Regions from separate parts of the Pantoea eucrina genome, predicted to be linked through region 1. Evidence: predicted binding sites of a transcription regulator. Region 1 holds the regulator's gene; the other holds the start of a gene.

Region 1 (16,000 bases):
CGGCCAGGTAGGCCGCCCAGACACCAAAACGTCCTGAAGCCAGCTGTTTAATGCGCGAGGCGCGGATGGTGCCGTGACGCGAATAGTGCTCGCCGCCTTCACCGCAGTTACTCATGCCGCCCACCATATTGGTGCCGTGCGCGACGGCTTCATGCGCAGGCGCAACCAGCGCTCCGTGGCTCATTGCACCGGAAGCGAAGGTGCGGGTGATTTCGTGTGCCGGCTGAATCTCCTCCAGCGGCAGCGAAGGCTGCGCCGTGAATATTTTTGCCAGGTACTCTGCGGCCTTACCATAGGCGGTAATGCGCAGCACGCTCTCTTCCACGCTGCTGCTCTCAATGTCATCCCGGAAGCGGGTGCTGAGCGCACGTGCCAGCGCCGCCAGACGCTCCTGCTCCGGTTTCAGACCGGCAATCGCGTCGATCAGGCGCAGTTCAAACTGGTTCAGGCTGCCCGCCACCGTCTGACACTGCAGGCCACGGATGGCGAAACCATTGTTCACCAGCGAATAGCGGCCCAGCTTGCGGCCAAACTCCGCTTCACTGTCAACGTGGGTCAGATCGCAGGGCAGGGCAAGAATGTCACGCAGCGCTGCCGGACGGCGTTTGCGCTCGGCATGCATCAGGCTGGAGAACTGACGGTAATCCGGCGTAATGGCAAAGGTATCGATGACCGCATTCGGGATCCGTTCAAAGCTGCTCTCTTTGAATGCGTCCGCTTTAATACCAAACGCGTTTTCCAGCCTGGCGAGCGTCATCAGACGGATAAAGTTATCCTCTTCGCGCGCCTTATCGGCAAAGCGGATCGGCTGTTCAGTCATATCGATAAAGGTTCGCACGGCGATGGTGCCGTAGGAGTGACCGGCACCTTCCGCACGCTCTTTGAACAGGCCAAGCAGCGGCACTTCCGCTTCACCCTGGATTTTCAGCGCGCTTTGATGCCAGTCTACTGCCATCTGGGCGATCGCCGGGAAGCCTGCGCCACCCACCGGGGTTTTGATATTCGGAAAATATTTTTTCAGCACCGGATCTTCAGTATCGAGAAAATTAGGCTCAAAAAACTCACCGCAGCTGTAGCTCTCGACGGTGCAGAGGCCCACTTTACCCATGGTCTTCATCAGCGCTTTCTCAGCGGCTTTGGCATAGCGCCTGAACGCCTTATTACCCTCTTCGCCTTCACCAAATTTCTCTTCTGCGCGCATCTGTACGCCCAGCGGATAGACGGCGGAAGCACCGAAGCCGAGCGTGGCAGCGATATGGTGCGACGAGATGCTCTGACCGCTCTCAACCACCAGAGAGACATCCAGACGCAGCCCTTCCTGCACCAGACGCTGGTTAATGGCGGAGATCACCAGCAGCATCGGCATGGCGGCATGCGTGGTTGATACGTGACGATCGGTGATCACGGCAATGCCGCCCTGCGTACGGGCGAAATCCACCACCTGCTGAGCCAGATTATCTATCGCTTTTTCCAGCGCGCTGGCATTAGCGGCGCGGCTGACGATATCTTTGCCGGTCACCGGCTCATAGAGCATTTCAAAGCGCGCGTAAGGTGCCACGTTCTGCTCGCGCAGGCGCAGCATATCAAGGTGGGTCAGGATCGGACTGGGAACAATAATCTGCTGCCCTTTGCTACGGCCAAGATGGGGTTTTGCGCCCAGCGCCACGCGCAGCGTCATGCCGTCAGCTTCACGGATAGAGTCGAGCGGCGGGTTGGTCACCTGCGCAAAGCGCTGCGAAAAGTAGTGCGCCATGCCGCCTTCATGATCGGAAAGGCCGTTGATGGCGTTGCCGTAACCCATTGCGGAGATCTTCTCCGCACCGGTCTGCAGCATCGGATCCATCATGAACTTGAAGCTTTCCTGGTTGTAGTAGTAGGCGACAAAACGCTGGTAGGTTTTGAGATCGCCGCGATAGCGCAGCGGAGAGCCAAGCTTCTCGGCCGGAATTTCCGGCAGCTCATGCAGCTCGACGCGCGCCGCCTGCAGCAGGGCACGATAATCTTTTGCGGCCGCCAGTTTTTCCAGCGCTTCGGTCGTGGTATAGGCGCGCTTCTCTTTGTGATCGTAATAGAGCATACCGCCCGCTTCGATGCGGCCGCGACGCAGTACGCTTTCTGGCGGAAAGGCAATCTGGCCCGCTTCTGACATGGCACCGATATAGTCGGCAGTTTCCACTGAACGCAGCGGACGCAGGCCCAGGCGATCCAGACGGGCACCGATGACCTCGCCGTTGCCGAAAATCAGCGCGGCCGGACCATCATTTTTCTCTTCATACAGCGAAAAGTACTCCAGCATCGCACGCACGTCAGCGGAGAGTGAACTGTCGTTCTCCCACGCCGGGGGCATCATGGAGACCACGGCGGTGATCAGGTCGAGATCGTCTTCCATCAGGCGGCTGTGGATGCTCTGGTCAAGACGCGAGCTGTCAGACTGGCCTTTAGGGCGGACAATTTTTTTACCGCGCGCCAGCATCAGCGCCGCTTCAGCAATGCGGTTTTTACGATCGGTATTCAGCTCGCCGTTATGCGCCATCAGGCGGAACGGCTGTGCCATAGTGGTATGGGGATCGGTATTGGTCGAGAAGCGGGTATGGAAAAAGAGTCCGCGCACCTGGTGATCGCTGTCGGTGAGGTCTTTAAAGTAAGGGATCACTTCATTCGAGTTCAGACGCGCTTTAAACACCTGCGTGCGGGAAGAGAGTGAGAGCGGATAGAGGCCGCCAAACTCACTTTCGGTGAACGCGCGCGCTTCGATATCCAGCAGCGCCCGGTAGATCTGACGTTCGAAGTCAGTCTGATTCGTCAGCGCAGGCGGAGCGGCAAACACCCACTGCACAATCGGCAGCTGAAACGCCACGGCGGCAGGGCGGGTTACGCTATTATCCAGCGGCATATCGCGCTTCAGCAGCACCGGGAAATTCCATGCGGCCAGCGTCTCTTCAACCAGACGTTCGGCATTAGCCCGCAGCGCGGCATCTTTCGGGACAAAAAAGTTGCCTACGCCAAACTGGCCAGCTTCCAGCGCCTGGCCGGTTAATTTACGGAAAAAGTTAAGCGAGAGATCGACGTTAACGCCGGCACCATCACCGACACCCTCTGCGGACATCCCGCCGCGATGCGGCACGGTGCAGAGTGCGCTGTGCGCCATCTGCAGAATGTCATGTGTCTGCTCGCCGTCCTTGCGGGTAATAAAACCTACACCACAGCTATCGCTGCCTGCGGCCGGGTCGTACAAACCATAGGAATGAGGTTTTTGCGTGGACATTGAGAGTCTCCTTAAACTGCTTTAGACATTGCCTGTTCTGTTTCAGGCACAGAGCGCTGACGCGTGCTGTTTCACTGGTTTTTTCCGCGCTGTACGCGGGCGTCGCCACACCGAGCAATGACTCTCAGGATCCGGGTATAACGTCCTTGATGAGTTGCTCTTCAATCCGGTCTCTAACGGGAGATAACTTGCATCCAGAGGGAGTCTTCTTGCTGCATAGATATGTCGAGACACAGTCCCGACTGGAAAGCATCCAGCGGAATTTCAACTTATCGGGAAAGCGCACAGAGGTCAAATAGAGAGCGCTGAGCCCTATATCTGCAGAAAAAAGAGGTTAACCTTATGAATTTTATGTTTTTTAACAGTAAATTTATGTCAATAAGCGCCGATTTAAACCCCTGCTAAGTGTGAGCCGTCTCACTATCTGCAGGCGGCGATATTACTTTACCCTGCTGGCAGTGCTGCTTATAGCAGCATAAAATATCGTAGCTGTGCAGACCGGCATGTCATGTATCTGTTTTTCTTATGGCGTCTGTTTTGAATTAAATATAGGTCTGTATAAGCAAAACTAATCAGAAGGTAACTGAGTAAAATTTCGTTAAATGTGAATCAGTATGCAATAAGGAGGGGTGGCAGTATGCTGAGAAATCAGCTGCCACAGGCGAAAGAGAGCAATAAGGTCTGACGCTTAGCTGCGCGCAGACGGCCTTTCAGATTATTCACCTGTGCAAATTAGTCAAGTGCTTTACTCAGCGCGCGCCAGATAACGTTCAAGCCGGGCGCGGATGCACTATGATGGGGCGTCAGGTGGGCGCAATATCCCGGTCAGCCCGGGCAGACGCAGGCTAATTACGTTATGATGGCGCCATTCGTTCAGGGGATCTGCCATGAAACAAATTCGTCTGTTAGCTCAATATTATGTCGACCTGATGGTCAAACTCGGTCTGGTGCGCTTTTCACTGCTGCTGGCGTCGGCGCTGGTGGTGCTGGCGATGATTGTCCAGATGGCGGTCACTATGGTACTGCGCGGGCACGTGGAAAGTATCGACGTGGTGCGCTCGGTCTTCTTTGGTCTGCTGATTACGCCCTGGGCGGTCTATTTCCTGTCAGTCGTGGTCGATCAGCTGGAGGAGTCGCGTCAGCGGCTAACGAAGCTGGTTGATAAGCTGGAAGAGATGCGCACGCGCGATCTCGAGCTTAATCAGCAGATGAAACAGACCATCACGCAGCTGAATCAGGAGATCAGCGATCGCATCAGCGCAGAAGAGGCGCGTAAACAGGTGATGGATAAGCTGCGTGAAGAGATGGCGCGCCGCGAGCAGGCGCAGATTGAGCTGGAGCAGCAATCCTCTTTCCTGCGCTCATTTCTGGATGCATCGCCCGATCTGGTCTTCTACCGTAATATCGACAAACAGTTCTCCGGCTGCAACCGCGCCATGGAGCTGCTGACCGGCCTAAGTGAAAAACAGCTGATCGGACTGACGCCGCGCGATATTTATGATGATGAGGCAGCGACCAAGGTACTGGAAACAGACGAAAAGGTGTTTCGCCATAACGTATCGCTCACCTATGAGCAGTGGCTGCAGTATCCGGACGGGCGCAAAGCCTGTTTTGAAATCCGTAAAGTACCCTATTACGATCGGGTGGGCAAGCGCAGCGGCCTGATGGGATTCGGACGCGATATCACGGAGCGTAAGCGCTATCAGGATGCGCTGGAGAACGCCAGCCGGGAGAAAACCACCTTTATTTCAACGATCAGCCACGAGCTGCGCACGCCGCTGAACGGCATCGTGGGTCTGAGCCGTATTCTGCTGGATACCGAGCTCAGCCAGGAGCAGCTGAAGTACCTGAAAACGATTCACGTCTCAGCCATTACGCTGGGCAATATCTTTAACGATGTGATCGAAGTGGATAAAATCGAGCGGCGCAAAGTTCAGCTGGATAACCAGCCGCTTGATTTCACCGGTTTCCTTGCCGATCTCGAAAACTTATCCGGCCTGCTGGCCCAGCCGAAAGATCTGAAGTTTGTTATGCAGCCCGCGCTGCCGCTGCCGCATAAAATTCTGGCTGACGGCACGCGCTTACGGCAGATCCTGTGGAACCTGATTGGAAACGCCGTGAAATTCACCCGCGAGGGAGAGATTGTCGTGCGGGTCGCGTACAGCGCGAATGAAACGCTGCGCTTTGAAGTGCAGGATTCAGGAATGGGTATTCCGCAGGAGGAGCAGGACAAAATCTTTGCCATGTATTATCAGGTTAAAGATCAGCACGGCGGCAAACCCGCGACCGGTACCGGTATCGGGCTGGCGGTATCGCGCCGCCTGGCGCAGGCGATGGGCGGAGATATCACCGTCAGCAGCGCGCCGGGTAAAGGCTCCTGCTTTGTGGTTGAGATTAACGCGCCGCGCGTGGCTGACGAAGTGGAAGATACCGGCCTGGATGACAGCCTGCCGCTGCCGGCGCTGCACGTACTGCTGGTGGAAGATATTGAACTGAATGTGATTGTCGCCCGCTCGGTGCTGGAAAAGCTCGGATGCAGCGTTGAGGTCGCCATGAATGGCCATGACGCGCTAAGCCTGTTTGATCCGCAGGAGTTTGACCTGGTGCTGCTGGATATTCAGCTGCCGGATATGACCGGACTGGACGTTGCGCGCGCTATCCATCAGCAGCATAAGGGCGTGCAGCTGCCGCCGCTGGTCGCGCTGACGGCCAACGTACTTAAAGATAAAAAAGAGTATCTCGATGCCGGAATGGATGAAGTACTCAGTAAACCGCTGGCGGTACCGGCGCTGACGGCAGTGATCAAAAAATTCTGGGATTATCAGGGCGAGGAAGAAGAGACAGATATGCCTGTCGCGGATACGCAGTCGCGCATGCTGCTGGATGTGGCGATGCTGGAGCAGTATATCGAGCTGGTCGGGCCTGGCCTGATTACACAGAGCCTGACAATGTTTGAACAGATGATGCCTGGTTATCTTGATGTGCTTGATTCCAATATGATGGCGCGCGATCAAAAAGGCATTGCCGAAGAGGGGCACAAAATTAAAGGTGCCGCGGGATCGGTAGGCTTGCTGCATCTGCAGCAGCTGGCAAAACAGATCCAGTCACCGGAACTGCCGGCCTGGTGGGACAATGTGCAGGAGTGGATCGATGAACTGAAGCAGGAGTGGCGACAGGATGTTGCCGTACTGCGTGAATGGGTTGCCGGGCGGGAAAATCAGAAGCGCTAAAAAAAATGACCCCGGTCGAAACCGGGGTGCGCGAATACTGCGCCAACACCAGGGAAAAAGTGACTGCTGCTGTTATGGTTAATTGAAGTAAAAAGCAGCAGTCAGGTATTGGTTAACGTTACAAAATCACCTTAGCAAATTTGCCAGCCTGCGCGACAAGATTCATTAAATTGTGTGATGTTGAACAACGTTCCGCTACAGAAAACATTAATTTGACAACACTGTCAAGCGGGGAATCAATTTCCCCGCTGATTTGTTTGTTATTTAATCAATATCAACCGGTTTTGGCTGATTTTTCGCCATCAGGATTGAGGGAAGCGGCGAAAGCCCGGATAGCTATCCGGGGACGGATTGTTATCAGGAAAATAGTCTTTATGCTATTGTTTTGTAATAAAAATAGCCGTATTGCATCACATTTATCCGAAACGTTTTGGAAAGCAGGCGGTTAAACTTCCAGATCGGTCGTTCTGAAAAACAGGCCGGTCAGAGTGTAAAATTTGATTTACGGACAATTACCGGGGGATTTGGCTTTCTGGCAGCATAATATGTGTCTGAAACCGATCTCATAGCAGACGATAGTCAGGAAACGCTAAGCTATTCTTTGCAAATGTTAAGCTATATGAAAGTCTTATTAACATGACTATTAGTACAGATTAACGGCGGTCTGAAGTTTGCTTTGCGCGATTTTTATGCATGGAACCGATTCCTTAAAGATGGAAGCCTTTGATGTTTCAGGGTATCAGCAGAAGAGCCGCGGCTGGCCTGAACGCTTTTTCAGCTCCGGAAACCGGCTGGCAGCATGCAGGCAGGTATAACAATGAGCACTGGACGCAATCATGACCAGAGTGATTAATTAATACAGGGAAGGGATACAGGAAGAGGTAATGAAAAAATACAGAGGGAAAGGGTTCAGCCTTTTCAGGTCGCTGATGGTTAAATGTCTGCTGGCATGGGCAGTACTCTGGATCGGAGGAATTGCCGTTTTCGCTTTTTTACCCGTGCCTTTTTCCGCAGTTATGGCGGAACGTCAGGCAGGCGCCTGGCTGCACGGAGATATCAGTTATGTCGCACATTCAGAGTGGGTCAGCATGGATAACATCTCCCCGTGGATGGCGCTGGCCGTGATTGCCGCCGAAGATCAGAAATTCCCTGAGCACTGGGGTTTTGACGTTGGCGCTATTCAGCAGGTGCTCGACAACAGCAGCGGCGAGCGGATGCGTGGCGCGTCAACGCTTTCTCAGCAGACCGCGAAAAATCTCTTTTTGTGGGACGGACGTAGCTGGCTACGTAAAGGGCTGGAGGCGGGGATGACGGTTGGCATTGAAACCGTCTGGAGTAAACGTCGTATTCTGACGGTCTATCTTAATATCGCTGAGTTCGGTCCCGGTATTTTTGGCGCTGAAGCCGCAGCGCAGCACTATTTCCATAAGCCCGCCAGCCGCCTGACTATCGCAGAGGCTGCCCTGCTGGCTGCAGTATTGCCTAATCCGATCCGTTTTCGCGCGGATGCGCCTTCAGGTTATGTTCGCCAGCGTCAGCAGTGGATCATGCGTCAGATGCGCCAGCTGGGAGGGGAGGGTTTCCTGAATCGCTACCGGCTACACTAAAACCTTTACTCTTCGTCAAAGCCTGATTCAAACAGCTCAATAACGGCGGCCAGCGCCGCAGTTTCCTGCGGTCCGCTGGCTTCAATTTCAATATGACCGCCTTTTGCTGAATCCAGCATCAGCAGCGCAATAACGCTGCTCGCCTCAGCCTCGGTGCCCGCTTCATTGCGCAGCAGAACATCCGCGTCAAAGCTCTGCACCAGCTCAAACAGCTTCATCGCCGGGCGCGCATGCATACCCAGCTTGTTACGGATTTCGACAGTTTGCTTTACGGTCATGATTTACGCTTTTCCAGTGTGCGATGACGCGACTGCACGTTTTTACCGCGCGAACGGAAATAGTCAGCCAGCTGCTCGGCGATATACACGGAACGATGTTTGCCACCGGTACAGCCGATCGCCACAGTAAGGTAGCTGCGGTTGTTGGTTTCCAGCATCGGCAGCCATAGCTCAAGATAGCTGCGCGTCTGGTAGATAAAATTATGTACTTCTGTATGCCGATCCAGGAACGCCGCCACCGGTCGATCGAGGCCCGTCATCGGACGCAGCTTGGGATCCCAGTGCGGGTTAGGCAAAAAGCGCACGTCAAACACGTAGTCGGCATCGATCGGGATACCGTGTTTGAAACCGAACGACTCAAACACCATCGTGAGTTCGCGTTCGCGCTTGCCCAGCAGGCGGGTGCGCAGCATCTCAGCCAGCTCATGCACTGACATCTCTGAGGTATCAATAATCAGATCGGCACGCGAGCGCAGCGGCTCCAGCAGATCGTTCTCTTCATCAATGGCGCTTTCCAGCGACAGGTTTTTGCTGGAGAGCGGATGCAGGCGACGGGTGTCGCTGTAGCGCCGGATCAGCGTATTGCGATCGGCATCCAGAAACAGCAGCTGAGGAGAGAAAGAGTCAGGCAGATTATTTAACGCCAGCTCAAAGACTTCCTGCGACTCCGGCATGTTGCGTACATCAATACTTACCGCCGCCGAAATATTCCGCTCTGTCAGCGTATTCGCCAGCTCAGGCAGCAGGACTACCGGCAGATTGTCGACACAGTAAAAGCCCATATCCTCCAGGGCACGCAGCGCAACTGATTTACCTGAGCCTGATCGACCACTGACGATCATCAGCACCATCACTATTCTCCCCTGTTTTATCCGGCCCGCAGACCGGTAACGCTATGTACTGATTACGAATGCGCTTCCTGAGCTTCTGTGATAATGGCGTAGAGCTCTTGATCACTCTGGGCCGCACGCAGGCGACGGCAGACCGTCTTATCTGCCAGGCGTTTTGCGACCAGCGACAGGGTATGAAGGTGCGTCTTACACTGATCGGCAGGCACCAGCAGAGCGAACAGCAGATCGACCGGCTGATTATCCACGGCGTCAAAAGCAATAGGCTGATCGAGGCTGATAAACACCCCCACTGCCCGCAGCGTATCCTCTTCCAGTTTGCCATGCGGAATAGCAATGCCGTTGCCAATGCCGGTACTGCCCATACGCTCGCGGGTCAGAATCGCTTCGAAAAGCGTCTGGTGCGGCAGATTGAGCTGCTTAGCCGCCAGTTCGCTGATAATCTCCAGCGCGCGTTTTTTACTCTGGCAGTGTACGCCGCTGCGGGTGCAGTCAGGCGTCAGAACCGAGCTCAATTCCAGTGTCAGATCGTTGTTCATCGTGGTTTCACTTGCGAGTTCACATAGCCACAGAGCGAAAAGCCCTGCTGGCGCTTGCGCAGATGATAAAACGGGGCGCTCTTCCGCCCCATTTTTCCCTGAGCGCTGAACGGGTCAGCGCTCTGCAAACGTGAAGGTTAGTGTTTTTTCAGTTTGTCTTTATGTTTGGTCAGCTGACGTGCCAGCTTATCAACCAGCCCGTCAATGGCCGCGTACATATCTTCCGCTTCCGCTGTGGCGTGCAGCTCACCGCCGTTAACGTGCAGAGTTGCCTCTGCAATCTGAGTCACTTTCTCCACTTTCAGAACAATATAAACCTGATTGATGCGATCGTAATAGTGTTCAAGTTTGCCAAATTTGCTGTTCACAAATTCGCGCAGCGGGTCAGTGATTTCGACATTGAGTCCGGTAAGGTTTAGCTGCATAGGTCTTCCTTCTGAGTTCGGTCAGACCAGCTGTTTACGCTGGTTTGATGGCGGTATAGATAAAGACTCGCGATACTTCGCAACCGTACGTCGCGCTACCATAATACCCTGTTCAGATAACATGGCGGTCAGTTTGCTGTCGCTCAAGGGCTTTGCGGGATTTTCTGCCGCGACCAGTTTTTTTACCAGCGCACGAATGGCCGTAGACGAGGCTTCGCCGCCGCCTTCCGTGCTGACATGGCTGGAGAAAAAATATTTCAGCTCAAAAATACCACGCGGACTGTGCAGATATTTTTGCGTGGTCACGCGTGAGATGGTGGACTCGTGCATATCGACCTGTTGCGCGATATCTGCCAGCACCATCGGACGCATATACTCTTCGCCCTGCTCAAAAAACGCCTGCTGCTGCGCAACGATACAGCGGGTAACCTTGAGCAGAGTGTCATTACGACTCTCCAAGCTTTTAATGAGCCAGCGCGCTTCCTGCAGATTATTGCGAATAAACTGGCTGTCGCTATCGCTGCGCGCTGAACCGCCCATGGCGGCATAGTGCTGGTTGATCCGCAGACGCGGCAGGCTTTCAGCGTTCAGTTCCACTATCCAGCGTGCGCCCGCTTTGCGCACCAGCACATCCGGAATAACGTATTCCGGTTCACCCGTATTAATCGATTGTCCGGGGCGCGGATCGAGCGACTGTATCAACAGCATCGCCTCTTTCAGCACCTCTTCTTTCAGGCGGGTCACCCGCATCAGGCTGCGGAAGTCGTGATTAGCCAGCAGATCGAGATGTTCACTGACAATCAGGCGCGCCTCTTTTAGCATAGGAGCGTCAGCCGCATATTGCGATAGCTGAACCAGCAGACAGTCGCGCAGATCGCGCGCGCCTACGCCAACCGGATCAAACCGCTGGACGCGCTTGAGAACCGCCTCTACCTCATCCAGCGTCAGCTCATCGTCGCCGATACTGTCGCAAATTTCCTGCAGCGTCACGGTGAGATAACCGGTCGTGTCGATCGCATCAACAATCGATGTCGCAATAGCGCGATCGGTATCGGTAAACGGGGTCAGCTCCACCTGCCACATCAGGTAATCCTGCAGCGACTGCGTGGTTTCTCCCTGATACACCGGCAGTTCATCATCCTGATAATCTGTTCCGGTGCCGGAAGGGGTGCCGGCAGTATAAATTTCATCCCACGACGCATCCAGCGGCAGCTCGTCAGGCATCTCTTTCTGTTCCAGCGCCTCACGGGTATCTAACGTATCGCTTTCCTGCGTTTCGCGTGCGTCCACTTCATCATGAATATCGGTCTGCTCAAGCAGCGGATTGCTCTCCAGCGCCAGCTGGAGCTCCTGCTGGAGTTCAAGCGTAGAGAGCTGCAGCAGGCGAATGGCCTGTTGCAGCTGGGGGGTCATCGCCAGCTGTTGGCTGAACCTGAGTTGCAAACCTTGCTTCATAATCCGGCTTGAATGTCCTAAGCGAATATCGGGTTAATCGACACCTTATCAGAGTCTGAACTCTTCGCCCAAATAAACCCGCTTAACCTGCTCATCTGCCAGAATTTCATCCGGCGTGCCGTGTGCAATCAGATTGCCCTGGCTGACAATATAGGCGCGTTCGCAGACGGCCAGCGTTTCACGCACGTTATGGTCGGTGATCAGGACACCGAGGCCGCTGTCGCGCAAATGTTCGATGATCTTTTTGATATCGATAACGGAGATGGGGTCAACCCCGGCGAACGGCTCATCCAGCAGAATGAACTTTGGATTCGCTGCCAGCGCGCGTGCAATTTCAACGCGGCGACGTTCTCCCCCGGAGAGCGCCTGGCCCAGGCTGTTGCGCAGATGCTCAATATGGAACTCTTCCATCAGCTCATTGGCGCGATCCTGGCGCTGCTCTTCGGTCAGATCGTCGCGGATCTGCAGCACGCCCATCAGATTGTCATACACGCTCAGCCGCCGGAAAATAGAGGCTTCCTGCGGCAGGTATCCGATACCACGACGCGCACGGGCGTGCAGGGGCAGGATACTGATATCCTCATCATCGATAATAATGCGGCCCGCATCGCGCGGGACAATGCCGACCACCATATAAAATGTCGTGGTCTTACCGGCGCCGTTAGGACCCAGCAGTCCGACAATCTCGCCCGATTTAACCTGCAGGCTGACATCTTCCACTACGCGGCGGCCTTTATACGCTTTGGCCAGATTTTCAGCGACTAAAGTTGCCATCGGTCAGTTACTCTTTTTAGGGCTCGCAGCGGAACCGTTTTTATCCTGCAGCTGTGAAGGAACCAGCACCGTGGTGACGCGTTTGCTTTGACCCTGACTATAGGCCTGCATTTTCTGCTCTTTCACCAGATAGGTGATGCGATCGCCTTTGATGTTGCTGTCCTGCTGTTCAATGAAAGCATTACCGGTCAGCTCGACAAAATCGTTGGCCAGCTCATAGTGCAGCTTAGCGGCATGGCCTTTAACCGGCTTGCCGTTGTCCTGCATCTGATAAAACGTAGCCGGATTGCCATAGGCATCAACAATAGTTTTGTTGCTGTCGCCGCCGGGACGGGTTACCACGACTTTATCCGCTGTAATTTTAATCGTGCCCTGCGTGACAATAACATTGCCGGTAAAGGTCGCCACGTTGCCCTGCAGATCCAGCGCCTGATTAACGGAGTCGATATTAACCGGTTTTTCTGAGTCGCCGGTGACAGCCAGCGCGGGCAGGCTGCCAATCAGCAGCGATCCCAGCAGCAGCGCGTTAACGCTATTTTTGTTCATTTTGAATTTCATAAGAGGTTTTGACCTTTTCAAGCAGTTCGGCGTTTTTTGTCCGCAAATTGCCGCGCATCTTCATGCCCGTGGAGTTAAAACTGCGGCCAAATAGCGTCACCTGGTCGTCAGACATGACATCCTGGGTCACCAGATTGACCTGCGCGTTATCAGTGATAATGCGTTCCAGCTGAGAATCCTGCGTCAGCGTATGCACTTCAACGTGGCCATACAGATAAAGCATACGATCTTTCGTTAGCTTTGCTTTGTCCGCCCGTACTGACCAGGTTGGCACTTTGTTTTCATCAAAGGTTGTCATAACGGGACGATCAAACCAGCTGACTTCATCAGCTGAAAAATAGGTCACTTTATCGGAGACAAGCTTGTAGGCCAGTGCACCCGTTGGGTTGTATACCACGGTATTAGAGTTCGCGCTGGTGTAGGTTGGCTCCTGATCGTTTGAAGCCAACGGCGTGGCACTCTCATCCTGATTCGTCAGGTTCCAGCCGATCAATATCAGCGCGACCAGAGCCAGAATCAGCGTTATCCAACGCCTGCTTTTACTCATACTGATTGCCCTCTGGCATCCTCAAATTTATTCTGCGCCAGTAATATCAGGTCGCATATTTCGCGTACCGCACCGCGTCCGCCGCCGATGCGTGTGACATAGTCTGCACGCGGCAGCAAGACCGGATGTGCATCCGCTACGGCAACACTCAGACCCGCCTGCGCCATGACCGGCCAGTCGATCAGATCGTCGCCAATATAGGCAACCTGCGTGCTGTCCAGTGACAGTTTATCCAGAAGTTCGCGCCACGCCAAAAGCTTATCTGATTGTCCCTGGTAAAGATGAGTAATGCCCAGCGTTTCACAGCGATCTTCCAGCAGCTTAGCGCGACGGCCGGTTATAATAGCGACTTCGATGCCGGAGGTCAGCAGGCAACGTATGCCGTAGCCATCCCGCACATTAAACGCCTTCAGCTCTTCACCGCTGTTTCCCATATAGATCAGGCCGTCTGACATGACGCCATCGACATCACAAATCAGCAGGCGGATTTGCGCTGCCCGTGCCATGACTTCAGCTGATACCGGACCATAGCAGGTGGCAACCAGCGCATTTTCAGCGTTCATTTACATTTCCTGTTCAGACTACGCCAGCGCGCAGCATGTCATGCATGTGGACGACGCCCAGCAGCCGATCTTCATCGGCTACCAGGACGGCAGTGATATTTTTATTTTGCATCAGATTTAAGGCCTCTACCGCCAGCATATTTGGCCGGACGCGGATGCCGCCACGCGTCATGACGTCCTGAATACGCGCTGACTGAAAATCGACGCCCATATCAAAAATACGGCGCAGATCGCCATCGGTAAAAATCCCTTCAATTTTCATTAAGTCATCGACGATCACTGTGAGACCGAGGTTTTTGCGCGTGATCTCCAGCAGGGCATCACGCAGCGACGCCTCGCGCGTGACGTGCGGAATTTCATCGCCGCTGTGCATAATGTCGCTGACGTGCAGCAGCAGTTTACGACCCAGCGCGCCGCCAGGATGCGACAGCGCAAAATCCTCTGGCGTAAAACCGCGCGCCTCAAGCAGCGCCACCGCCAGCGCATCGCCCATCACCAGCGTTGCCGTGGTGCTGGACGTTGGCGCCAGTCCCAGCGGGCACGCTTCCTGCGGCACTTTCACACACAGGTGAACATCTGCCGCGCGGCCCATGGCGCTCTCCGGGCGGCTGGTCATACAGATCAGCTGCACTTTCTGTCGCTTCAGCACCGGGATCAGCGCCAGGATCTCTGCCGACTCGCCGCTGTTCGAGATGGCGATAACCACATCGCTGGCGCTCACCATGCCGAGGTCGCCATGGCTCGCCTCACCCGGATGCACAAAAAAGGAGGCGGTGCCGGTGCTGGCAAAGGTCGCGGCCATTTTCTTACCGATATGTCCTGACTTGCCCATGCCCATCACCACGACTTTTCCCTGGCAGGCATAAAGCAGCTGGCAGGCGCGGCTGAAGTCGTCATTGATATACTGATCAAGCTGTTCAAGTCCTTCACGTTCGATGCGCAGAACCTTTTTACCCGCCTGCTGAAAATCAAACTCTGCATGCTGCTGTGACATATCAGTGCATCCTTAATAGCCAGTAAGAAGGGTGGGGCTGAGCCACAGCCATAGCACCCAGAGAAGAAATCCGCTCAGTAACAGCGCGCCGGCTATCCGGCCGACGCGCCGCTTACGCAGCAGACAAAACAGGGCAAACACTACGCTGACGCCGAGCATGACCCAGTAATCACGGCTAAACGCGAGCGGATTGACCTCGCCCGGATGAAACAGCGCGGGCAGGCCAAGAACAATCGCCAGGTTGAAAATATTGGCGCCGATCAGATTACCAATCGCCATATCATCTTCACCTTTCAGCGCACCCGCGACAACCGTGGCCAGCTCCGGCAGGCTGGTCCCTACCGCGATAAGCGTCAGCCCCATCACCAGCTCGCTTACGCCAAAGTAATCAGCAAAGACGGTGGCATTGTCGATGACCATACGGGTCGACATCGGCAATATAATCAGCGCGACCGCCAGCCAGAGAAAGGCTACCGTGTTACCCGCTTCATCGCGCGGCAGTTCTGCCAGCTGTTCCCGGGTGAGTGTATCGCTGTTGTCATGTCCGGCGCGGCGGGCAATGCGGATCACGATCAGCAGATAGAACAGCGCCATCAGCAACAGCGCCACACCATCCAGCCGGCTCAGGTAATTATCAAACAGCATAATGCCGCTCAGCAAAGAGACCAGCAGCAGCAGCGGAAGTTCGCGCCGAATCAAATTGGAGTGTACGGTTAAAGGATGAAGCAGCGCGGCGCCACCCAGAATTAACAGGATATTCGTAATGTTTGAGCCCAGCGCGGTGCCTACGGCCAAATCCATCTGTCCATGTTGCGCAGCTGAAAACGAAATAATCAGCTCCGGTAGCGATGTGCCGATACTGACTACCGTCATGCCGATAATCAGCGGCGGAATACCGAATGAGCGGCACAGAATGG
Region 2 (16,000 bases), 490 kb from region 1:
CGAAAGTTAACGGCCACGAAATCAGCCGGGCTGAGCTGGAGCAGGCGTTTAACAGCGAGCGCAATCGTCAGCAGCAGATGCTGGGCGATCAGTTCTCGCAGCTGGCTAGCAATGATGGGTATATCCAGCAGATGCGCCAGCAGGCGCTGTCACAGCTGGTGGATCAGGCGCTGCTGGATCAGTACATCAGCGAGCTGCATCTCGGCATCAGTGATGAGCAGGTAAAGCAGGCCATTTTCAACCAGAAAGCGTTTCAGACCAACGGCAAATTTGATAATGCCAAATATAACGGTCTGATCACCAGCATGGGCTTCTCAGCCGATCAATATGCAGAAGCGCTGCGCAAGCAGTTGCTTAATCAGCAGCTGATCAACGCCATCGCTAACACTGATTTTATGCTGAAAGATGAAACCACAAAGCTGACCGATTTAGTCTCGCAGCAGCGGGAAATTCGTCAGGCGGTGATTAACGTGGATGCGCTGGCAGCGAAGCAGACGGTTAATGACGATGAGATCGCGCAGTATTATCAGCAGCATCAGAACAGCTTTATGGCCCCGGAGCAGTTCCGCGTCAGCTACATCAAAATGGATGCAGCAGCGATGCAGCAGCCGGTCAGCGAAGCGGACATTCAGAGCTGGTACGATCAACATAAAGCGGACTATTCACAGCCCCAGCGCAGCCGTTACAGCATCATTCAGACCAAAACTGAGGCGGAAGCCCGATCGGTACTGGATGCGCTGAAGCAGGGCGGGGACTTTGCCAGCCTGGCGAAAAGCAAATCTGCCGATCCTATCTCCGCGCGTAAAGGCGGTGATATGGGCTGGCTGGAGCCTGCAACCACGCCGGATGAGCTGAAAAATGCCGGCCTGACGCAGAAAGGCCAGCTTTCAGACGTGATCAAGTCCTCAGTCGGTTTCCTGGTGGTACGTCTGGATGATATCCAGCCGGAGCAGGTGAAGCCGCTGGCGCAGGTGCATGACGTTATTGCAGATAAAGTTAAGCAGGAGAAAGCGCTCGACGCCTTCTATAAGCTGCAGCAGAAAGTCAGTGAAGCCGCCAGCAATGACAATGAATCGCTGGCGGGTGCAGCCCAGGCATCGGGTCTTAAAGTCAGTGAAACAGGCTGGTTTACCCGTGATGATATGCCTGCCGACCTCGACTTTGACGCGGTTAAACAGGCGGTCTTCAGCGGCGGCTTAATTGGGCAGAACGGCGCGCCGGGCAACAATTCCGATATTATCAGCGTGGATGGCGATCGCGCGTTTGTGCTGCGCATCAGCGAACACAAACCGGAAGCGGTAAAACCGCTTGACCAGGTGAAGGTACAGGTGACCGACCGCATCAAACACGATAAGGCGACGCAGCAGGCTAAAGCGCAGGCAGATAAACTGCTGGCCGATCTGAAAGCGGGCAAGAGTGAGGCGCTGAGCGCGGCAGGACTGACGCTGAGCAGCAGCAAAGTGGTTGATCGTAACGCACAGGATCCGGTCGCCCAGACCGCATTTTCACTTCCGCAGCCGGCAGCGAATAAACCTTCCTGGGGCGTAAGCGAAGATATGCAGGGCAACGTCGTACTGGTCGCGCTGGATAAAGTCTCTGCCGGCAGCCTGCCGCAGAACCAGGTCGATGAGATGATCAAAGGCGTGACGCAGAACAATGCGCAGATCGCATTTGAAGCGCTGCTTGAAAACCTGCGCAAAGAGGCGAAGATCAAATATGGGGCAGCGGCACAAGCCCAGTAAGCCTCACAAAAAAAGGTAATTTTCTGCAACAATCAAAGGCCGCTTCTGCGGCCTTTTCCATCTCTGCGCTTCGCCTTTTGCCGGACATCCTCTGCTGTGACACGCTGCTGATGCTGTCAAACACAAGGAGAAAAACAGCATGAACAAATCTACTTTTCACGCATTTTGTCTGACACTGGCGCTGGGCGGCGCACTCTGCAGCAGCACTCTTGCGCATGCGGCGGGAGAGCCCGCGGAAGCACAGGCGAAGCCGCCCGCATCGCTGACGGCCGGAGCGGTCAGCATCAACGACGCTACCGCGGAGCAGCTGGCGAGCGCCATGAATGGCATCGGATTGAAAAAAGCGCAGGCGATCGTCAGCTATCGCGAAGAGTATGGGCGCTTCACCGCGCTGGATCAGCTCAAAGAGGTGCCGGGTATCGGCAACGCGCTGGTCGAACGCAACAGCGATCGGCTCAAACTGTGAAGCACTTCGCGACGCTGAAGAATCTGTGAAGACCGGCAACAGGCTGTGCTATGCTCAACAGGTCCAACCAGTTAGCAATTTCAGCCTGTTCAGGAGCGTTGATGCAAACCACAATCAAAGTGCGCGGCTATCATCTGGATGTCTATCAGCACGTTAATAATGCGCGCTATCTCGAATTTCTGGAGGAGGCGCGCTGGCAGTGGCTGGAAGAAGCGGACGCCTTTAACTGGCTGATGGCGCAAAAACTGGCGTTCGTGGTAGTAAACATCAACATCAACTATCGCCGGCCTGCGGTTCTGGGCGACCGTCTGGTCATTGAAAGTGACGTGTCACAGCTCAGCGGTCGCAGCGGGATCATCGCACAGCGTGTGCTGCTTGCAGAAGATCGCACTCTGGTGGCTGACGCTCTGCTGACGTTTGTCTGTATCGATTTACGGACGCAAAAAGCGGTGCCGCTGGAGGGAGAACTGCGCGAACGCCTGGCCACTCTCATGGCCGGACGTTAAACCGTGGCGTCACTGCTGACGCCACGCCAGCGACATGCTGACTCAGCGCAGGCCGCTTTTTTGCTTCATTGCCGTCATTATCGCGGCGGCATTGTCCTGATACTCCGCCAGCCCGCGGGCACGTAAATGACAGGCGGCGCAGGTTCCGCAGCCATCTCCTTTAATGCCGTTATAGCAGGTCAGCGTCTCTGTCCGCACCAGCGGCAGCTGCTGCCAGTAATCAGCAAGCGCCCAGGTCTCTGCTTTATTCAGCCACATCAGCGGCGTCTCAAAACGTATCTCGCGAGCCATGCCAAGGCTGACCGCGTGATTTAACGCTTTAACAAACTCATCGCGGCAGTCGGGATAGCCGGAGAAGTCGGTCTCGCAGACGCCGGTAATAACAGCTTCAGCTTCTACCTGATACGCGTAGACAGAAGCGAGCGTCAGAAACAGAATATTACGGCCCGGGACAAAGGTGCTGGGTAATCCGCTGGCATCAGCCTCATAGGCCGGTACCGGAATGTTATCGCGCGTCAGGCTGCTTATCGCCAGTTCGTTAAGCAGGGTGACATCCAGTACTTTATGCGCGCGCGCGCCCAGTTTATGTGCCAGCTCCGCCGCCACTTCGATCTCTTCGCGGTGGCGCTGGCCATAATCGAAGGTGACGCAGTGAACTTCATCATAGTGCTGCAGAGCCTGAATCAGGCAGGTGGTGGAGTCTTGTCCACCACTAAAAACGACAACGGCGCGTTTCATTAACTTATCTCTCCTGGTGTGGTCTCTTATGGTACTGCGTCAGCGCCGGAGTGAACAGGACTGACGGCTGGCGGCGGGATCCACGCCCGGGTAAAGTCAAACCAGCCCAGTGAAGTCAGCCGCACACGTTCAACGCCCGCTGGCGCCAGTACCTGATAACGGTAGTTGAACAGCGGCAGCAGATAACCTTCGCTCATCAGCGTATGGAAAAGTTGCTGAACGGCGGACGAGCGTACGCTGTCGTCTGGCTCACGGGCGATCTGCTGAAGCGACTGACGAAAGCTGTCGCGCAGCGGCTGCCACAATCTGTCCTGCTCCAGCCAGTTCAGCAGGGTAAACTGCGGCGCGTCACCGATCAGCCGGTCGCCCATAATAATATCCGCTGCGGTGAGATCCTGCGCGTGGCCCCAGCTTTTTACCTCATGAAAGACGCAGCTCAGCTCACAGCCGTGTGAAGCCAGCAGCGTGACCAGCGCCTCCGCCATCACGTGCAGTTCAACCGGCAGATGGTAATGCAGGGTCAGTCGGGCGGGCAGGGCAACGGGGTCCGCCCCGGTCTGCGGAACCGGCCAGCCGGGCAGCAGCGAGTGACTCGGCGTAATCAATCCTTCTGCCAGCGGCAGCTGGCGGATCACATCGCTGCGCTGGATCAGCGCAATCAGCGTTTGGGCCTGAGCCGTACTGAAACGCAGCGAGGGGCGGGTCGCCAGATAGCAGAAGCCGCGGCTGATACTGCGGTCTACCGGCCGCAGCTGCTGCAGTTCGTCAGCATTGCCAATCGCAATCTGGACCGGACGCCGGCAGCTGTTGCCCTGTTCCGGCATAAACAGGGCAGGCGTGATCCAGTATTCAATACGCTGGATCAGCGCGCGCTGCAGATGCCAGCGCGCATAGCTCTCCAGCCGCAGCAGGGTCGTGGTAAACTGCACCAGCTGCCAGGGACCGCTGCCGGTTTGCGGGCTGTCGGGGTGCGGCAGCAGACAAAATTGATGAGCCAGCCGCTGCGGCAGCCAGTAGTCGGGCCGATGCAGCCGGATACGCAGCGTGAGCGGATGCGGCGCGTCAATCTGCGCCACGCTGGCAAGCAGCGCGCGGCCGTCGGGGCTGCGGATAATCTGCTGCAGGACCGCTGCCAGCTGCGCGGCATACAGCGGCTCGCCGTTATGCCAGCTGAGCTGCGGACGCAGCCAGAAGCTCCAGTTCAGTCCGCTGCTGTCGTGCTGCCAGTGGTGCGCCAGATCGCCGCTGACGCGGTTGTTTTCTACGCGCGTCAGGCCAGAGAAAATCTGCCGGGCCAGATGCTGCTCAGCGCGGCCGAGAGGCTGCAGGGGGGCCGGGAACGCGAGGGTACGATAATAAGGAATGCGCAGCACCGGCATACGATCCTGCCAGTGCCCGCCCATCAGTGGCTGCAGCAGCTGCAGCAGGCGTTCCGGCGGCAGATCAAGCGTCTGCAGCATCTGGATCGGTTCGCCCGCCAGCAGCTGGCGGTTAAGCAGCTGCTGGCGCAGCGTCTCCGGTGCGATCAGAAACTGCAGTTCACCCTGCTTACCGCGCCCCGGCTGGCTGCTCCAGCGGATCCAGCCCGCCTGCTGCCATTTTTTCAGCAGAGTACGCGCATGACGTTCGCTGCAGAAACAGCGCTGAGCCAGCATGGCAATGCTTAGTCGCTGCGTCTCTCCCTGGCTGGCGTGCCACAGCCGCTGAAACTGGCTGACACGATGAAGTTCACGCATAGTTAAACCCGGAACAGTTTTCAAAAAGTATTCACTATTCGTTCCGTAATTACCAGGCGATAGTAAAAGCATCCCCCGACAGGAGAACAGGCATGGCTCGTCTTGCAGCATTTGATATGGACGGCACGCTGCTGCTGCCCACGCATCAGTTAGGTAAAGAGACGCTGGAAACCCTGCATGCGCTGCAGCAGCGCAATGTGATTCTGGCTTTTGCCACCGGCCGCCATCTGCTGGATATGCAGGTGATCCGTACACAGATCACGCTGCCTGCCTGGCTGATAACCGGGAACGGCACGCGTATTCACGACCCGCAGAGCAACCAGCTGTATGGCTGCGATCTGCCGGCGGACGTCGCAGAGCAGGTCATGCGAACCCGCTGGGAAACGCCAGCCGCCATTCACCTGTTTACCGACGAGGGCTGGTTTACTGATAAGCCGCTGCCTGGCGCGCTGGAGGCGCACTCGCTGAGCGGGTTTAGCTATCAGCTGTGCGATCTGCAGCAGATGTCAGGAAATAACATCACCAAAATCTGTTTTATCGCACCCCACGAGATGCTGCTGGCGCTGCAGGAAGAGCTGCAGCAGGCGCTGGGCGCGCGTGCCACTATCTGTTTTTCCGCCTGGGACTGTCTTGAGGTTCTGCCGACAGGTTGCCATAAAGGCGCGGCGCTGGCGCGACTGTGCGAACATCTTGATCTGCCGCTGGCGGAGTGTATGGCCTTTGGCGATGCGATGAACGATCGCGAGATGCTGGAGCAGGTAGGTAAAGGCTTTGTTATGGGCAACGCGATGCATCAGCTTAAAGCCGCGCTGCCGCATTTGCCGGTTATCGGCCATTGCGAGACACAGGCGGTGTCTCACTATTTAAATCACTGGCTGACCACGCCTCACCTTGATTACTCCCCCAAGGGCTGAGTCTTGCCGTGAGCCGGACCGGATGTCCGGTTTTTTTATTGCAGCGCCTGCAGCCAGGGCTGAATATCGCCAATCTGCGCCGCAACCCACGCCGGGTTGTAATAGGTGTCAGGATAGCGTTCGCCGCTGTCGCAGAGCAGCGTAACCAGCGCGCCCCGTTCACCGCTGGCGCGCATGCGTTTCGCCACCTGCATCATGCCCCAGAAGTTGGTGCCGGTTGAAGCGCCGGGGCGCCGCCCGAGGATCTGTTCCAGCCGCAGCATAGCCGCCAGCGTGGCGCCATCGGGGACTTTGATCATCTCATCAATCACGTCGGGCAGAAAAGAGGGTTCGACGCGCGGGCGGCCGATTCCTTCAATCAGGCTGCCGCGTGCATTGCGCAAACTGCTGTCCCGGCTGTGCCAGTAGTCAAAAAATACCGAATGCTGCGGGTCAGTAACCAGCAGGCGGGTGGAGTAGCCCTGATAGCGAATATAGCGGCCCAGCGTGGCGGAAGTGCCGCCGGTGCCGGCGCTCATGATCAGCGTATGCGGCACCGGAAACGGCTCATGCGCCATCTGCCGGAAAATACTTTCAGCAATATTATTATTGCCGCGCCAGTCCGTCGCGCGCTCGGCATAGGTAAACTGATCCATAAAGTGGCCGTTGAGTTCACGCGCCAGCCGCTCAGACTCCGCGTAGAGCTGGCACGGATCAGCCACAAAATGGCACTCTCCGCCATAAAAACGGATCATCTCAATTTTGCGCTTTGCGGTACTGACCGGCATAACCGCGATAAACGGCAGGCCGAGCAGCCGGGCAAAGTAGGCTTCCGATACGGCAGTACTGCCGGATGACGCTTCAATAATCGGGGTTTTTTCACCGATCCAGCCATTAGCCAGTCCATACAGAAACAGCGAACGCGCAAGGCGATGTTTCAGGCTGCCGCTGGGGTGCGTGCTCTCATCTTTGAGATAGAAAAAGATGCCCGGGAAATCGTCCAGCGTAAAGCGGATCAGGTGTGTGTCAGCCGAGCGCTGGATATCAGCGTTGATCTCATTAATGGCGTGGCGGATCCAGGGGGTTTGCATGGCGATTCTCTCCGGTTTTCATTGCCGCCAGTGTACGGCACGGGCAGGAAAAAGAGGTTGCTAAAACCAGGGTATAATCGGCTTTTCAGAGAAAAATATTCTCCGGTGAGGCGTGATGATAGATAAAGTTGACCGTAAGCTGCTCGCCCTTTTGCAGAAGGATTGCACGCTATCGCTGCAGGCGCTGGCAGAGGCGGTCAATCTGACCACCACGCCCTGCTGGAAGCGCCTGAAAAAACTTGAAGATGACGGTATCATCCGGGCGCGCGTAGCGCTGCTGGATGGTGAAAAACTCGGTCTGTCACTGACCGCGTTTATGCTGATCAAAACGCAGCAGCACAGCAGCGAATGGTTCAGACAGTTTGTCGCCGTGGTTGAGCCAATGCCGGAAGTCATGGCGTTCTACCGTATGGCCGGTGAGTATGACTATCTGCTGCGAATACAGGTTGCGGATATGAAGAGCTACGACGCGTTTTATAAGCGGCTGGTGAATGGCGTGCCGGGCCTGATAGATGTCACCTCCAGCTTTGCGATGGAAGAGATTAAATATTCAACCGCGCTGCCCGTTGTGCCCTGAAGCGTAAATAAAGAGAGAGATTGTGCGATTATTCAGCCAGCTTAGTTGGTATTTCCTGCGTGAGTGGCGCCGCTATGCCGGTGCTGTCTGCCTGCTTATTATCATCGCTTTACTGCAGCTGATCCCGCCGCATCTGGTCGGCGTAATTGTCGATGGCGTCACGCAGCAGCGGCTCTCTGCCGGGCAGATTATGATGTGGATCGGCGTTATGTTGCTGACCGCCGTTATCGTTTATCTGCTGCGCTATGTCTGGCGCGTGCTGCTGTTTGGCGCCTCGTATCAGCTGGCGGTAGAGCTGCGCGAGGACTTTTATCGTCAGCTAAGCCGGCAGCATCCTGCGTTCTATCTGCGCCATCGCACCGGCGATCTCATCGCGCGCGCAACGAATGATGTCGACCGCGTTGTGTTTGCAGCGGGAGAGGGAGTGCTGACGCTGGTGGACTCCCTGGTCATGGGGCTGGTAGTGCTGGCGGTCATGAGTACGCAGATAAGCTGGCAGCTGACGCTGCTGGCGCTGATCCCGATGCCCTTTATGGCGCTGGCGATCCAGCGGGATGGTTCCCGGCTGCATCAGCGTTTTAAAGTTGCGCAGGCGGCGTTCTCCAGCCTTAACGATCAGACGCAGGAGAGCCTGACCAGCATCCGTATGATCAAAGCATTTGGACTGGAAGATCACCAGTCGCAGCAGTTTGCTGACATCGCCAGCGATACCGGGCGTAAAAATCTGCATGTTGCGCGGGTGGATGCGCGATTTGATCCCATTATTTACGTCGCCGTTGGCTTCTCCAACCTGCTGGCGATCGCAGGCGGCGGCTGGATGGTATGGCACGGTATCCTGACGCTGGGTCAGCTCACCAGCTTTGTGATGTATCTGGGGCTGATGATCTGGCCGATGCTGGCGCTGGCGTGGATGATCAACATCGTGGAGCGCGGCAGTGCGGCCTGGAGCCGTATTCGCGCGCTGCTGGCTGAAGCGCCGGCAGTGGCTGACGGCACCCTGACGTTACCGCCTGAGCCGGCTGTGCTGCAGCTCGCCATTGACGCCTTTCACTACCCGGGGACAGAAAATGCCGTACTGCAGGATATCCATGCGAAGCTGCAGCCAGGGCAGATGCTGGGATTATGTGGCCCGACCGGCTGCGGTAAAAGCACGCTGCTCAGCCTCATCCAGCGCCACTTCGATATCGATCGGGGAGAGATCCGCTACGGCGATCTGCCGCTGGCGCAGCTGCAGCTGGACAGCTGGCGCAGCCGCCTGGCGGTAGTGAGCCAGACGCCGTTTCTGTTTTCTGACAGCGTGGCAAACAATCTGGCGCTGGGTCGTCCCGACGCCACGCAGCAGCAGATTGAGCAGGCGGCAAGAATGGCCTGCGTGCATGAGGATATTCTGCGCCTGCCGCAGGGCTATGAGACAGAGGTCGGAGAGCGTGGGGTCATGCTTTCGGGCGGACAGAAGCAGCGTATCGCGATTGCCCGTGCGCTGCTGCTGGAGGCGGAGATCCTGATTCTGGATGATGCGCTCTCTGCGGTAGATGGACGTACTGAACATGACATCCTGCATAACCTGCGCATCTGGGGAGAGAACCGTACGCTGATTATCAGCGCGCACCGTCTCTCGGCATTAACGGAAGCGAGTGAAATTCTGGTGCTGCAGCAGGGGCGCGTTGCGCAGCGAGGCGATCATGACCAGCTGGCGGCGCAGCCGGGCTGGTACCGCGATATGTACCGCTATCAGCAGCTGGAAGCGGCGCTGGATGATGAGAGTGAAAACAAAGATGAAACCGCAACAGGAGCGCAGCATGGCTAAGTCGCAGCGGCTGTGGCCGACGCTGAAACGGCTGCTGGCATACGGAAAACCCTGGCGCCGCTCGCTGTGGCTGGCAACCGGTATGCTCTGGCTGGCGGCGGCGGCCGAGGTGACCGGCCCGGTGCTGGTCAGCTATTTTATCGATCGCCTGATCGCCAGACATCAGATGCCGTGGGGCATCGTGGCGGGATTACTGGTGAGTTTTATTCTGCTGCAGCTCATGGCGGCGGCGCTGCACTATTTTCAGGCGCTGCTGTTTAACCGTGCGGCAATCGGAGTGGTGCAGCAGCTGCGCGTTGATGTCATGAACGCGGCGCTGCGCCAGCCGCTGAGCGCGTTCGACACCCAGCCGGTGGGGCAGATTATTTCGCGCGTCACCAATGACACCGAGGTTATTAAAGATCTCTATGTCACCGTAGTCGCCACCGTGCTGCGCAGCGCCGCGCTGATTGGCGCGATGCTAGTCGCCATGTTTTCGCTCGACTGGCGTATGGCGCTGGTGGCGCTGGTTATTTTCCCGCTGGTGCTGACCGTGATGCTGATTTATCAGCGTTACAGTACCCCGATTGCCCGCCGGGTTCGCAGTTATCTGGCGGATATCAACAACGGCTTTAACGAAGTGATCAACGGCATGAGCGTGATCCAGCAGTTCCGGCAGCAGGCGCGTTTTGGGGCCCGCATGAGCGAAGCGAGTCGCGCCCATTATATGGCGCGCATGCAGACGCTGCGGCTGGACGGATTTCTGCTGCGTCCGCTGCTTAGCCTCTTTTCTGCACTGATTTTGTGCGGCCTGTTACTGCTATTCAGTTTTGCTTCACCCGGCGCATTTGAAGTCGGCGTGCTTTATGCCTTTATCACCTACCTGGGCCGGCTGAATGAGCCGCTGATCGAACTGACGACGCAGCAGTCGATGCTGCAGCAGGCGGTGGTATCGGGTGAGCGCATCTTTGAACTGGTTGATGCGCATCAGCAGGGGTATGGCAGCGAAAGTGCTCCGCTGCGTTCCGGAGAAATTGCGCTGCACGACGTCAGTTTCGCCTATCGCGACGATCGCGACGTGCTGAGCAATATCTCCTTTACCGTGCCGTCACGGGGCTTCGTTGCGCTGGTCGGGCATACCGGCAGCGGCAAGAGCACGCTGGCAAACCTGCTGATGGGTTACTATCCGGTAAAGCACGGATCGATTGTGCTGGACGGGCGTCCGGTCTCTTCGCTCTCGCACGATGCGCTGCGCACCGGCATTGCCATGGTGCAGCAGGATCCGGTGGTGCTGGCCGATACGCTGCTGGCTAACGTACAGCTGGGGCGGGCGATCCCTGAAGAGCGGGTGTGGCAGGCGCTGGAGAGCGTGCAGCTCGCTACGCTGGCCCGCGCGCTACCGGACGGTATCCATACGCGACTGGGAGAGCAGGGCAATACGCTTTCGGTCGGGCAGAAACAGCTGCTGGCGCTGGCTCGCGTGCTGGTCGCGCCGCCGCAGATCCTGATCCTCGATGAAGCTACCGCGAACATCGATTCCGGCACCGAGCAGGCGATTCAGCAGGCGCTGCGCACTTTGCGCCAGCACAGCACGCTGGTGGTCATTGCGCACCGGCTCTCGACAATTATGGAGGCGGAACAAATCCTGGTGTTACATCGCGGCCATATTGCCGAGCGCGGTACGCATACAGAGCTACTGGCGCAGCAGGGGCGCTACTGGCAGATGTATCAGCTGCAGCAGGCTGGCGAGCAGCTGGCGGCCGGCGCATCCGCCTGAGTTGCACCTTTTTTGTTCATGCTGACCCGTTCTTTTCTCGCTTCTGCACCTCTTTGACGCCCTGAGCACCAAAGAGGTGCAGACCCCCGTACCGTTCTTTCTCTCCGGCAATGCCGCCCCGCGCTGAGCCTGTACCGCCGCCGCGTTAAACCGCGTTTTGCACTTCTGGCACACCCTTTGCTTTAACCACTGCGTATACATCGCGCAGTTGTGTTTAATCCGGAGGGGACGTATGAAGCTGGTTACCGTGGTAATCAAACCATTCAAGCTGGAGGATGTCCGTGAGGCACTATCCTCCATTGGCATTCAGGGGCTGACGGTATCTGAAGTTAAAGGGTTCGGCCGTCAGAAAGGACATGCCGAACTCTATCGCGGGGCCGAGTACAGCGTTAACTTCCTGCCAAAAGTAAAAATCGATATCGCGATTGCAGATGACCAGCTGGATGAAGTGGTTGATGTCATCAGTAAAGCGGCCTACACCGGCAAAATTGGCGACGGCAAAATCTTCGTTGCTGAGCTGCAGCGGGTGATCCGTATCCGTACCGGTGAAACTGACGAAGCGGCGCTCTGATCCGGGTTCTGACTTGAGATGGGATGAAAAAAATGAAAAAAATGATGATGAAACTGGGCCTTGCCAGCCTGGCGCTGTTACCCACTCTGACGCTGGCTGCTGCCCCTGCGGTCGCAGATAAAGCGGACAACGCCTTTATGATGATTTGTACCGCGCTGGTACTTTTTATGACAATTCCCGGCATCGCGCTGTTTTATGGCGGCCTGATCCGCGGTAAAAATGTCTTGTCCATGCTCACACAGGTTGCCGTAACCTTTGCCCTGGTCTGCGTATTGTGGGTTGTGTATGGCTACTCGTTAGCCTTTAGCGAAGGCAACGCCTTTTTCGGCAACTTCCAGTGGGTGACGCTGAAAAACATCGAGCTGAAAGCCGTCATGGGCAGCTTTTATCAATATATTCACGTCGCGTTCCAGGCGTCGTTTGCCTGTATTACCGTCGGATTGATCGTGGGCGCGCTGGCTGAGCGTATTCGCTTCTCAGCGGTGCTGATTTTCGTCGGCGTCTGGCTGACGCTCTCCTATCTGCCGATTGCGCATATGGTGTGGGGCGGCGGTTATCTGGCACAGGATGGCGCGCTGGACTTTGCCGGCGGCACCGTGGTGCATATCAACGCCGCTGTCGCGGGGCTGGTGGGCGCGTATCTGGTCGGAAAGCGTGCCGGTTTTGGCAAAGAGGCGTTTAAACCGCATAACCTGCCGATGGTGTTTCTCGGTACGGCCATTCTCTACGTCGGCTGGTTTGGCTTTAACGCCGGTTCAGCGTCATCGGCGAACGAAATTGCTGCGCTGGCGTTTGTGAACACCGTTGTCGCTACCGCCGGTGCGGTGCTCTCCTGGGTCTTTGGTGAGTGGGCGCTGCGCGGTAAGCCTTCGCTGCTGGGTGCCTGCTCCGGCTTTATCGCCGGCCTGGTCGCCATTACGCCAGCCTGTGGCTACGTGGGCGTTGGCGGCGCACTGATCATCGGTCTGGCGGGCGGACTCGCGGGCATCTGGGGCGTTACGACGCTGAAAAGATGGCTGCGCGTCGATGATCCCTGCGATGTGTTTGGCGTGCACGGCGTGTGCGGCATCCTCGGCTGCATCCTGACCGGCGTCTTCGCCTCCAGCTCACTGGGTGGCGTTGGCTATGCGGAAGGCGTCACTATGGGGCATCAGGTCTGGGTCCAGATATTCAGCTGTATCGTTACCGTAGTCTGGTCCGGCGTGGTGGCCTTTATCGGCTTCAAGCTGGCGGATGTGATTGTCGGCCTGCGCGTACCGGAAGAGCAGGAGCGTGAAGGTCTGGATGTAAACAGCCACGGCGAAAACGCATATAACCAGTAAGCTAAAAATGAAGAAAAGGGGCGACCAGGTCGCCCCTTTTTTTATGCGTCGCGCTGACGCATAACACCTTCCTGTACCGTGGTCGCCACCAGCGTACCCTCCTGCGTATAGAACTCGCCGCGTACAAAGCCGCGTGCGCCAGAGGCAGACGTGCTCACCACGCTGTAAAGCAGCCATTCTGAGAGATCGAACGGGCGGTGAAACCACATCGAGTGATCGATCGTGGCCACCTGCATATCCGCTTCCAGGAACCCTTTGCCGTGCGGCTGCAGCGCCACCGGCAAAAAGTTAAGGTCGGAGGCGTAGCCCAGCACATATTGATGGATGCGACGATCGGCAGGCATCTGGCCATTGGCGCGCACCCAGACCTGGCGCACCGGCTCAGCCACGTGGCCCTTAAGCGGGTTGTGGATCTGAACCGGGCGGATATCCAGCGGTCGCTCAGCGAGAAACTTCTCTTTGAGCTTCAGCGGCAGATGCGCGGCGAGTTTTTGCGCCAGATCGCGTTCAGAGGGCAGTTCATCCGGACCCGGTACCGGGGGCATGCTGTTCTGATGCTCAAACCCGGTTTCAGGCGCCTGAAATGAGGCGGTCATATAGAAAATAGGCTGACCATTCTGGACTGCGCTGACGCGGCGCGCGCTGAAGCTTTTACCGTCGCGCAGCGTTTCAACATCGTAAATAATCGCTTTATGGCTGTCGCCGGGACGCAGAAAATAGCTATGAAATGAATGAATAATGCGATCTTCCGGCACCGTCTGTTTAGCAGCATAGAGCGCCTGGCCCACCACCTGACCGCCAAACACCTGACGCAGACCGAGATCTTCACTCTGCCCGCGGAACAGGCCTTCTTCCAGTTTTTCCAGATTTAATAGCGTAAGCAGGTTAGTCAGCGCCTGGCTCATAATCATGTCCTCATCAGCAGATATGGCGCAAGTGTGAAAGATCCGACCAGTTTGCGCAACGGATTTGCGCTGATTTCTGATGACGGGCGACGCGCCAGGCGCAATGCGGATTTCTGTGCCAGAATTAAGAGCAATCGGCGGTTGAAATGCCAGCTAAAAAATTAACCGCCGACAATCATAGTGTTCATAAGGAGACGACATCGATGAAACTTTGGCAGGTTATTAGCGGTATGACACTGGCGGCGGCGATTACAGGGTGTGCTGACCACAGCAAACCGGTTCCGACGCCTACGCTTGGCTCGGCGGTTGCCAGCCAGCAGCCGGCTATCAAGCAGCCTAACGTAAGCGGTTCTGTTTATATCCGCCAGCGCATCGCGCTGCCGCCGGATGCAGTACTGACCGTTACGCTGGCAGATGCGTCGCTGGCGGACGCGCCTTCTAAAGTGCTGGCACAGCGTGCCGTGCGTACCGAAGGCAAACAGTCACCGTTCCAGTTTATTCTGCCCTTTAATCCGGCAGACATTAAGCCAGACGCGCGCATTCTGCTGAGCGCAGCCATCACTATGGATGGCAAACTGGCGTTTGTTACGGACACGGTAAAGCCAGTGATCAATCAGGGCGGCACCAAAGCTGAACTGCTGCTGGTGCCGGTTGCCAATCGCGCAATGCCGACGCAGCCGGGTGCCGCTACCACGGTTCCGTCGACGTCGCCTACTCAGGTAACGCCATCGGCTTCAGTACCGGCGCCGACCAGCCTGTAATCTGCAGCATCAGCAGGCCCGTTGCGGGCCTGCTGATTAAATTTCCCAGCGATAGCGTGCCATATCAATCCCGCCTTCCTCACTGACAACGACGCCTTCAGCCTCCAGCGCATCGCGCTGACGCAGCAGATCGTCACCCTGCAGGGAAATCTGTCCGTAACGGTTAACAACGCGATGCCAGGGCAGCGTGCTTTCCGGCGGCAGGCGACGCAGTACACCGCCGACCTGACGCGCAGCGCGCGGTGAACCGGCGAGTAAGGCGATATCACCGTAGGTGGTTACCTGACCGCGCGGTATTGCGGCCACAATGTGCCACACGCGTGCGGCAAAATTCAGAGAATCATTCATTATCGGGAGTAAGAAACAGAGGGAAACCAGAAGCAGGGTAGCTGACAGAGTACGCCTGTTCAAGAAAACAACGGTTGTCTGGCTCACCCTTGCAATTGCACAGGCGTTCGCTGATAATGCCCCCGCTCTCCGAAAAGAGAGCACTCAATGGAGGCCCTGTTGGTTCTCCCGCAACGCTAACTTGTGAACTCGGTCAGGTCCGGAAGGAAGCAGCCGCAGCAGGCGACGCGTGTGCCGGGATGTAGCTGGCAGGGCCTCCACCCATTTCGGGCCAGCAAATAGCCGCGCCTCTCCAGGATTTTACGGCACTCCCTTGCCTTATTCCGCTTCAGTCACTCAACAGCACTGCACGCTTTATCAGCGAACATATTTCCACACAGAGCCTGGCACTTTATCGTAAAGCTTGTTCATGGTCAGTTCAGCAAGGCGATGATCTGCTGCTGAATAGAATACTGCCAGTTCGCTATCCGGTAATTCATACTTATTTTTTTCGATGACCCGTTCAAGGGTATCAATTGAACGACAACGACGCAGACGCATCAAATAGTCGGTCTTGGTCAGGGTTTGATTGCTCATGAAAAAAATCTTCTCACTCTGATGCTAAAAGGAATGGCTCGGTTGCTGAAGATAAGCACACTCTTCGGCGAAAATATTAAATAAGCGTTTAGCGGATCGCTGCCAGCGCTGAAGATCCTTTGCATTGATACTGTAACTGCTAAAAAGCATAAAGGTATCATCAAGATATTCATCGATTTGAGAAATCAGCGACTCGTCTTCGGTA

What was found. Region 1 encodes sigma-54, which starts transcription at its own class of promoters, with help from an activator protein. Its sites were predicted from a motif close to GTTGGCACANNTTTCGCTNT; they were not measured.
Positions count from the first base shown of each region.
Region 2: the regulator sigma-54 is predicted to act here: its motif matches at 11,477-11,496, upstream of glnK (P-II family nitrogen regulator).

Region 1 is NZ_CP083448.1:347,227-363,226, forward strand. It holds gene LAC65_RS01555 (glutamate synthase-related protein) at 1-3,265, opposite strand, end outside; gene arcB (aerobic respiration two-component sensor histidine kinase ArcB) at 4,153-6,495, shown strand; gene mtgA (monofunctional biosynthetic peptidoglycan transglycosylase) at 7,425-8,102, shown strand; gene npr (PTS phosphocarrier protein NPr) at 8,108-8,380, opposite strand; gene rapZ (RNase adapter RapZ) at 8,377-9,231, opposite strand; gene ptsN (PTS IIA-like nitrogen regulatory protein PtsN) at 9,285-9,767, opposite strand; gene hpf (ribosome hibernation promoting factor) at 9,905-10,192, opposite strand; gene rpoN (RNA polymerase factor sigma-54) at 10,214-11,647, opposite strand; gene lptB (LPS export ABC transporter ATP-binding protein) at 11,696-12,421, opposite strand; gene lptA (lipopolysaccharide ABC transporter substrate-binding protein LptA) at 12,425-12,979, opposite strand; gene lptC (LPS export ABC transporter periplasmic protein LptC) at 12,954-13,526, opposite strand; gene kdsC (3-deoxy-manno-octulosonate-8-phosphatase KdsC) at 13,523-14,089, opposite strand; gene kdsD (arabinose-5-phosphate isomerase KdsD) at 14,103-15,083, opposite strand; gene LAC65_RS01620 (calcium/sodium antiporter) at 15,096-16,000, opposite strand, start outside.
Region 2 is NZ_CP083448.1:837,657-853,656, forward strand. It holds gene ppiD (peptidylprolyl isomerase) at 1-1,742, shown strand, start outside; gene LAC65_RS03845 (helix-hairpin-helix domain-containing protein) at 1,882-2,208, shown strand; gene LAC65_RS03850 (acyl-CoA thioesterase) at 2,310-2,714, shown strand; gene queC (7-cyano-7-deazaguanine synthase QueC) at 2,757-3,452, opposite strand; gene LAC65_RS03860 (SgrR family transcriptional regulator) at 3,479-5,188, opposite strand; gene cof (HMP-PP phosphatase) at 5,281-6,102, shown strand; gene LAC65_RS03870 (PLP-dependent cysteine synthase family protein) at 6,138-7,172, opposite strand; gene LAC65_RS03875 (Lrp/AsnC family transcriptional regulator) at 7,288-7,749, shown strand; gene LAC65_RS03880 (SmdA family multidrug ABC transporter permease/ATP-binding protein) at 7,772-9,556, shown strand; gene LAC65_RS03885 (SmdB family multidrug efflux ABC transporter permease/ATP-binding protein) at 9,549-11,312, shown strand; gene glnK (P-II family nitrogen regulator) at 11,545-11,883, shown strand; gene amtB (ammonium transporter AmtB) at 11,916-13,205, shown strand; gene tesB (acyl-CoA thioesterase II) at 13,247-14,110, opposite strand; gene LAC65_RS03905 (YbaY family lipoprotein) at 14,314-14,871, shown strand; gene LAC65_RS03910 (MGMT family protein) at 14,908-15,219, opposite strand; RNA gene ffs (signal recognition particle sRNA small type) at 15,377-15,473, shown strand; gene LAC65_RS03920 (HHA domain-containing protein) at 15,577-15,795, opposite strand; gene tomB (Hha toxicity modulator TomB) at 15,820-16,000, opposite strand, start outside.